DNA from 2 places in the Bradyrhizobium denitrificans genome. Region 2 is predicted to be linked to the other one. Evidence: riboswitches for the same ligand, from Rfam matches in the RefSeq annotation. Region 2 holds a riboswitch; the other holds the start of a gene.

Region 1 (3,400 bases), on a different contig from region 2:
GGCGAAATCTGCGCGGGCACATCGAGCACGAAACTCTCGAAATCGTCGTGATCGTGCTCGGCCTCATTGTCGTGATGCGAGGGCCGCGCGGCGAGGTCCTGCTCGGCCGCGGCGCCGAGGCCGAGCAGAACGGACGCGGACAGCCTGCCGTGCTCCGTCGCAATGACCTTGACGGCGCGTTGCACCTTCGCGGCGATCTCAGCCGCAACATCCTTGCGCTGCTGCTCGCTCAAGAGGTCGCTCTTGTTCATCACAACGAGGTCGGCGCAGAGCAGCTGATCCTCATAGACCTCCTCGAGCGGATTGTCGTGATCGAGCGAATCGTCGGCGGCACGCTGCGCGGCCAAGGCCTCCGGATCATCGGCGAAGCGGCCAGCGGCGACAGCAGGGCCATCGACGACAGCGACGACGCCATCGACGGTCACACGCGTCGCAATCTCCGGCCAGTTGAAGGCCTGCACCAGCGGCTTCGGCAGTGCGAGGCCCGAGGTCTCGATCACAATATGCTCGGGCGGCTCCTTCTGGTCCAGCAGGCTCTTGAGCGCCGGCACGAAATCATCCGCGACCGTACAGCACAGGCATCCGTTGGACAGCTCGACGATGCGATCCTCTGGACAGTCCGGCACGCCGCACCCTTTCAGGATGTCGCCATCGATGCCGACATCGCCGAACTCGTTGACGATGATCGCGAGCCTTCGGCCATTCGCCGTCTCGATCAGGTTGCGCACCAGCGTGGTCTTCCCCGCGCCAAGGAAACCGGTGACGATGGTGCAAGGCGTCTTGGCGTAGGACTTTGTCATGGCGAGAGCTCTCGTCTTCAGCGCGGCAACGACAGCGCGGGTACCCGCGCAACGGTGTTCTTGCGGACGTATTCCGGACGCTCGCGCCAGGCCGGCAGACCGGCCTCGTGACGCTGATGCAGCTGAGCGAATGTCAGCACATCCTGCGCATGAATGTCGGGATCGAGTGCGCCGAGCACATAGGTCCACTTGCCCGGCGCCGTCACCGCGACGGTGCAGGCACGGTTGCAGTTCGACAGGCACTCGACGCCGACCACGGCAACACCGGCGCGCTGCTCTGCGGGCGCGGCCTCGATCGCGGCAAGCAGACGCGCTCCAGCCCGCGGCTGGTCAGCCGACGCACTGTCCACACCCTGCGCACGGCAAGTGATGCAGACGAACAGTGTCGTCTGCCCAAGCTCTGATGCGGTCATCAATCAGCCGATCACGCCGGCCGCCGTCGCCGCCGCGACACCGCCCACCAGAACGATGGCAGCGCCCGCGATGCGTAGCGCGACTGGCGCAAGCGTGTCGGCCTTCGCGGACAGCGCCTTCGTGCCCAGGAATGCTCCCACCGCGATCAGGGTCTGGATCACCAGCAGGCCGGCGAAATAGGCCCCGAGCGGGGTGTTTTCGGCGCCGACGATCGACTCACCCAGCGCATAGCCGTGCACGAGGCCGGTCAGAGCGAACAGAGCCGCGACGGGCAGCACGCCGAACTGGCCGCGCATCACGACCAGAAGACCGACCACCGCGGTGGAAAGACCGACCAGCAGTTCGGCCGCGGGAATGTTGGCCTTGGCCAGATGCAGACCGACGCCGGCGATCATTGCGGTGGTGAAGGCGAGCACCGGTGCAAAGCCGCGCCCGAGCAGCGCCGCAACGATGCCGGCGCCCACGATGGCCGCCAGATGATCGAGCCCGATGACGGGATGACCCAAACCGGACAGCAGACCTTGCGCGAAGGTCTGCGGCAGCTTGCCGTCCATCATATGATGCGCAAAGGCGGGCTCGGCCGCGAGCAGGACAAGGCTCGCGAGCGCGAAGGACGCAGTGCGGTTGAACTTCATGGCCATCTCCGTCGCTTGCCGGCTCCCCAGAGGGCCGGACGATGCGCTGCATCCGACGGCATCCCGCCCATCCCGGCGGGATCAAACCAGCATCGCGACTCCCCGCGCGACGGGTCGGCCAACAGCAATGTCGACGGCAGGTCTCCTGGCTCTCGGGTCGCTGCGTGAAACCACCTTCCCGGTTTCCCAGTGGTGTCTTGGCCTCACACTCGCCGATTACAGTTGCGGGGGCAGCCACGGCCTTGGGTTCAGAACCCGCACCGTGTTCCCTAAATCTCTCCTTTCGGAGAACCGTCATCCTGTTAGATACGGGTCGCGCCAAAGCCCGTCAATCGGAATCGTCCCCATGGACCCTGCCCCGCCGTCCCCCGCCCTGCCGCGCCTAACCTTGGTGCTCGGCGGCGCGCGCTCGGGCAAGAGCCGCCATGCTGAGGCGCTGGTGACCACGAATCCGCCGCCCTGGATCTATGTTGCGACCGCACAGGCATCCGACGATGAGATGACCGCGCGCATCGCGCAGCACAAGGCGCGGCGCGTGGCGGGATGGCAGACGCGTGAGACCACCCATGATCTCCCCGCTCTCGTCCGCGCCCATGCCGGCTCGCGCATGCCGCTGCTGATCGACTGCCTGACGCTCTGGCTCAGCAATGTGATGCTCGCCGAAATGGAGGTCGCGGCTTGCTGTGCCGATCTCGTCGACGCGCTCGCCGCAGCGTCCGGTCCGATCGTCGTCGTGTCCAATGAGGTCGGTCTCGGCATCGTCCCGGACAATGCGCTGGCGCGCGCATTCCGCGATGCGCAGGGGCGGCTGAACCAGGACGTCGCAGCGGCGGCCGATCGGGTGATTCTGATGGCGGCGGGACTGCCGCTGATCTTGAAATGAACAGGGCTCAGACCGGACTTGGACATGAAAGGAATCTGCCGATGACCGAGAGCGCCGAGGATGCCCGCCACAAGGCCAAGATGGAGAATCGCAAGGCGGTTCAGGATGCCGAGGTGGCGTCGAAGACCGTCGAAAAGGGCCTGCTGATCGTCCACACCGGCAAAGGCAAGGGCAAGTCGACCGCGGCCTGGGGCCTGATGCTGCGCGCTCTGGGCCGCGGCTTTCGCATCGGCGTCGTGCAGTTCGGCAAGGGTGCGTGGGAGACCGGGGAGCGCAAGGCGATCGAGCGTTTCGGCGATCAGGTGTCGTGGCACACGCTCGGCGAAGGCTTCACCTGGGAGACGCAGGATCGCGCGCGCGACGTCGCCGCGGCCGAGCGCGCCTGGGGCAAGGCGAAGGAGCTGATGGCCGATCCCACGATCCGGCTGCTGATCCTCGACGAGCTCAACATCGCCTTGCGTTATGACCATCTGCCGATCGGCGACGTGGTCGCAACGCTGGCCGGGCGCCGCCCCGATCTGCACGTCGTCGTCACCGGCCGCAACGCCAAGCCGGAGCTGATCGAGGCCGCCGATCTCGTCACCGAGATGAACCTCGTCAAGCATCACTTCGCGGCCGGCGTGAAGGCGCAGGAAGGCATCGAGTACTAGTCCATGCCCGCACGCGCC
Region 2 (3,400 bases):
TTCCCGATTCAGAACATTCGATCATCTCCGAACTCGAGGACGCGGTTCGCGGCGGCTCCTCCGAGAAGCGCGTCCACACGCTCCGCCAAGTCACCAACCTGTTCCTGCATGATGGCGAACGCCTCAGCGAGGAGCAGATCAAAGTGTTCGACAACGTGCTGTGCATGCTGGTGTCCCGCGTCGAGACGCGGGCGCGGGCCGAGCTCAGCAAGCATCTGGCGCCGGTCGATTACGCGCCGGTCGACGTCATCCAGCGCCTCGCCCGTGACGACGAGATTTCGGTCGCCGAGAGCGTGCTGATGCATTCGACCCGGCTGTCCGAACACACCCTGGTCGAGGTCGCATCGACCAAGGGCCAGGACCACCTGATGGCGATCTCGAGCCGCCCGCATCTGACCGAGGCCGTCACCGACATCATCGTCGACCGCGGCGAACGTCGCGTCATCCGCAAGCTCGCCAACAACCAGACCGCGCGCTTCTCCGAGACCGGCTATTCCGGGATGATGGCGCATGCCGAGGATGACGACGAACTGACCGAGATCATCGGGCTGCGCGTCGACCTGCCGAACAAGCATTTGCGCGACCTCCTGCGCCGCGCCACCGATTCGGTGCGCACCAAGCTGATGGCCTCCGCCCCGCCGGCGCTGCAGAAGGAGATCAAGAAGGTCCTGAAGACCATCAGCGACGTCGCGCGCAGCGATGGCGGCCTGGTCGGGCGCGACTTCACGCTGGCCGAAGAGGCCGTCAAGCGCATGAAAGGGCTGAACGAGCTCAACGACACCGCCATTGCCTTTTTCGCCGAGACCCGCCGCTTCGGCGAAGTAGCGGCCGCGCTCGGAATGCTCAACAACGTGCCGACCGAGATGATGGCCAAGGTGCTGGAAGGCCCGCGCACCGACATCGTGCTGATCCCCTGCCGGGCGGCCGGGCTGATCTGGCCCGCCGTCGCCAAGATCCTGACTCACCGCCCGATCAAGCACGCCATCGACAGCGAGACGCTCAAGCTGGCGGAGCGCGATTACACCAGACTGTCGCTGGACACGGCGCAGCGCACGCTGCGGTTCTGGATGGTGCACAACAAGGTCGAGAAGTAAGCCGGACCGACCTTGCCGGTTTCGCAGGACGGAGTCGCGCGATACCGGCCTATCGCCGGGAGATCGCGTCGCCGTGATTGACTCGGCCACACCCGCACACCTACTGTGATGACGACGGTGCCCCATAACCGGGGCTCAAAAGGGAATGCGGCGCCGGACGCGTCTCGCGAGGGACATGATCGAAGGGCGCAGCTGTCCCCGCTCGTGCAGGCGGCAAATGACGCGTCATAGGCCACTCGGAAATCCTGGTCCCGGAACGACGTCATGGCGGCTATGACACGCGAGCCAGGGCACCCGCCGTCAGCGGTGGTCACACGCGAACATATCGGTCCGGATGGTGTTGGCACCGTCTTCAGGCCGGCCGGCAACGACCTGCGTGGCACCTCGTTCGCGGTGACGTGCCACTGACGTGATGCCGAGGTCCACGTGTCTCCCGTTTCCCATGCCCGGCACTGCCGCGCCGTCCTGTCCTCGTCCTGTGTGCTCACATCGATTGCGCTGCTCGGTGCGTTTTCTGCAGCCGCGCAGCAATCCGCCTCCCCGCATCTGCTGCCGCCCGTCGAGGTCGACCCGCCACACAAACCGGCCGCCCGGAAACCGGTCGTCGCCGGCAGATCTCATGCCCGCAGCGCGGCATCGGCGCAGAGGCCGGTAGCGCCTGCCGCCGCCAGCCCAACCGGCATCGCCACGCCAGCCGCCGAGGCCGGCCGGTCGATCACCGTGGTGACTGACAAGGATATCGCCACCCAGCAGGGCCGCAGCCTGCCGGACATCCTGAGCACGGTCCCCGGCTTGACCGTCGTGCAGGCCGGCGGTCCGGGCGGGCAGAGCACCGTCTCCACCCGCGGCACCAGCGCCAACCATACCAAGCTCGTCATCGACGGCGTCGATGTCGGCAACGTCACCAACAGCAATGGCGCGCCCGATGTCGAGCATCTGCTCACCGCCGACATCCAGCGGCTCGAGGTGCTGCGCGGGCCGCAGAGCGGCCTCTATGGCGCGGATGCGCTCGGCGGCGTGATCTCGATCACCACCCGCAAGGGTGACGGACCGGCACAAGCCACCGGCTCGATCGAAACCGGCGCGTATCGGAGTTTCAACCAGACCGCGGGACTCAGCGGCTCAAAGGATCAATTCAACTACGCGTTCAACATTGCGCACCTTCACGCCGGCGATGTGCCGGTGACGCCCTGGCAATTGCTGCCACCAGGACGGAAGGCGATCGGCAACGCCTATGACAACGTCACGGCGTCGACCAGGCTCGGCGTCGACCTGAACGAGGCCTGGACGCTGAACGCGCTGGTTCGCCACACCGACGCGAGCCTGCTGTTCACCGGGGACAGCGGATCTCCGAGCTTTCCGAATGCAACCCAAAGCCATCACACCGACCGCCAGTTGACGACCCGCGAGGAAGCCGTCTGGTCGCTGCTCGGCGGCCGCATCCGCAACCATTTCGGCGTGAACTACGTCAACAACTGGTCTTACGATCTGGCGCCCGGCAATCCGGCGCCTACCATCGCCACCGGCGAGCGCATCAAATATGACTGGCGCGCAGTGGCCGAACTCTCCCCGCGCAATCATCTTGTGGTCGGCGTGGAGCAGCAGGCCGAGCGGCTGAAGGCGGCCGACGTCCTGGCCGAGAACGGCAACAAGGCCGGCTTCGTCGAGCTGCAGACCGAATTCGCCAAGCGCTGGTTCGTGGTCGCGAGCCTGCGCGACGACGTCGACGATCGGTTCGGCGGCCACGGCACCTACCGGATCGCGCCGGCGGTGATCCTGCCGGTGACCGAGACCCGGCTGAAGGCGAGCTATGGCACCGGCTTCAAGGTGCCGACCTTGAGTCAGTTGTATCAGAATTTTCCGGCCTTCAATTTCTTCGCCAATCCGAACCTGAAGCCGGAGGCGAGCATCGGCTACGATGCCGGCTTCGAGCAGCCGCTGTTCGAGGATCGGTTGCGCTTCGGCGCGACCTACTTCCACAATGACATCACCAACCTGATCAGTTTCAACGCGAACGCCACCTCCTTTGCCAATATCGGCTTCGCCACCACCGAAGGCACCGAGAGCTTCGTCGCGGCGAAACTGACCGATCGCATCTGGCTCCGCGCAGACTACACGTTCACCCGCGCGGTCGACGCGAGCACCGGTCAGCAGCTGTTGCGCCAGCCGAGAGAGAAATGGAGCGCCACCGCCACATGGCTGCCGGTCGATGCGCTGACGCTGTCTGCCACCCTGCTGCGCGTCGGCGACTGGCTCGACGTCAGCCGCGACGGTACCACGACCGGCCTCGTCGCGCCCGGCTATAC

The links. Region 2 has a riboswitch for cobalamin ahead of HL671_RS04230 (TonB-dependent receptor plug domain-containing protein). Riboswitches for the same ligand answer to the same signal wherever they lie in the genome.
Region 1: another riboswitch for cobalamin. It lies ahead of HL671_RS32420 (HupE/UreJ family protein); the one in region 2 lies ahead of HL671_RS04230 (TonB-dependent receptor plug domain-containing protein).

Annotation. Positions count from the first base shown of each region.
Region 1 covers NZ_JABFDP010000037.1:15,939-19,338, reverse strand. Annotated here, with positions in the region: gene cobW (cobalamin biosynthesis protein CobW) at 1-800, opposite strand, end outside; gene HL671_RS32425 (DUF1636 domain-containing protein) at 818-1,213, opposite strand; gene HL671_RS32420 (HupE/UreJ family protein) at 1,217-1,849, opposite strand; cobalamin riboswitch at 1,968-2,160, opposite strand; gene cobU (bifunctional adenosylcobinamide kinase/adenosylcobinamide-phosphate guanylyltransferase) at 2,196-2,732, shown strand; gene cobO (cob(I)yrinic acid a,c-diamide adenosyltransferase) at 2,774-3,382, shown strand; gene HL671_RS32405 (cobyric acid synthase) at 3,386-3,400, shown strand, end outside.
Region 2 covers NZ_JABFDP010000003.1:161,390-164,789, forward strand. Annotated here, with positions in the region: gene HL671_RS04225 (DUF2336 domain-containing protein) at 1-1,094, shown strand, start outside; cobalamin riboswitch at 1,193-1,410, shown strand; gene HL671_RS04230 (TonB-dependent receptor plug domain-containing protein) at 1,521-3,400, shown strand, end outside.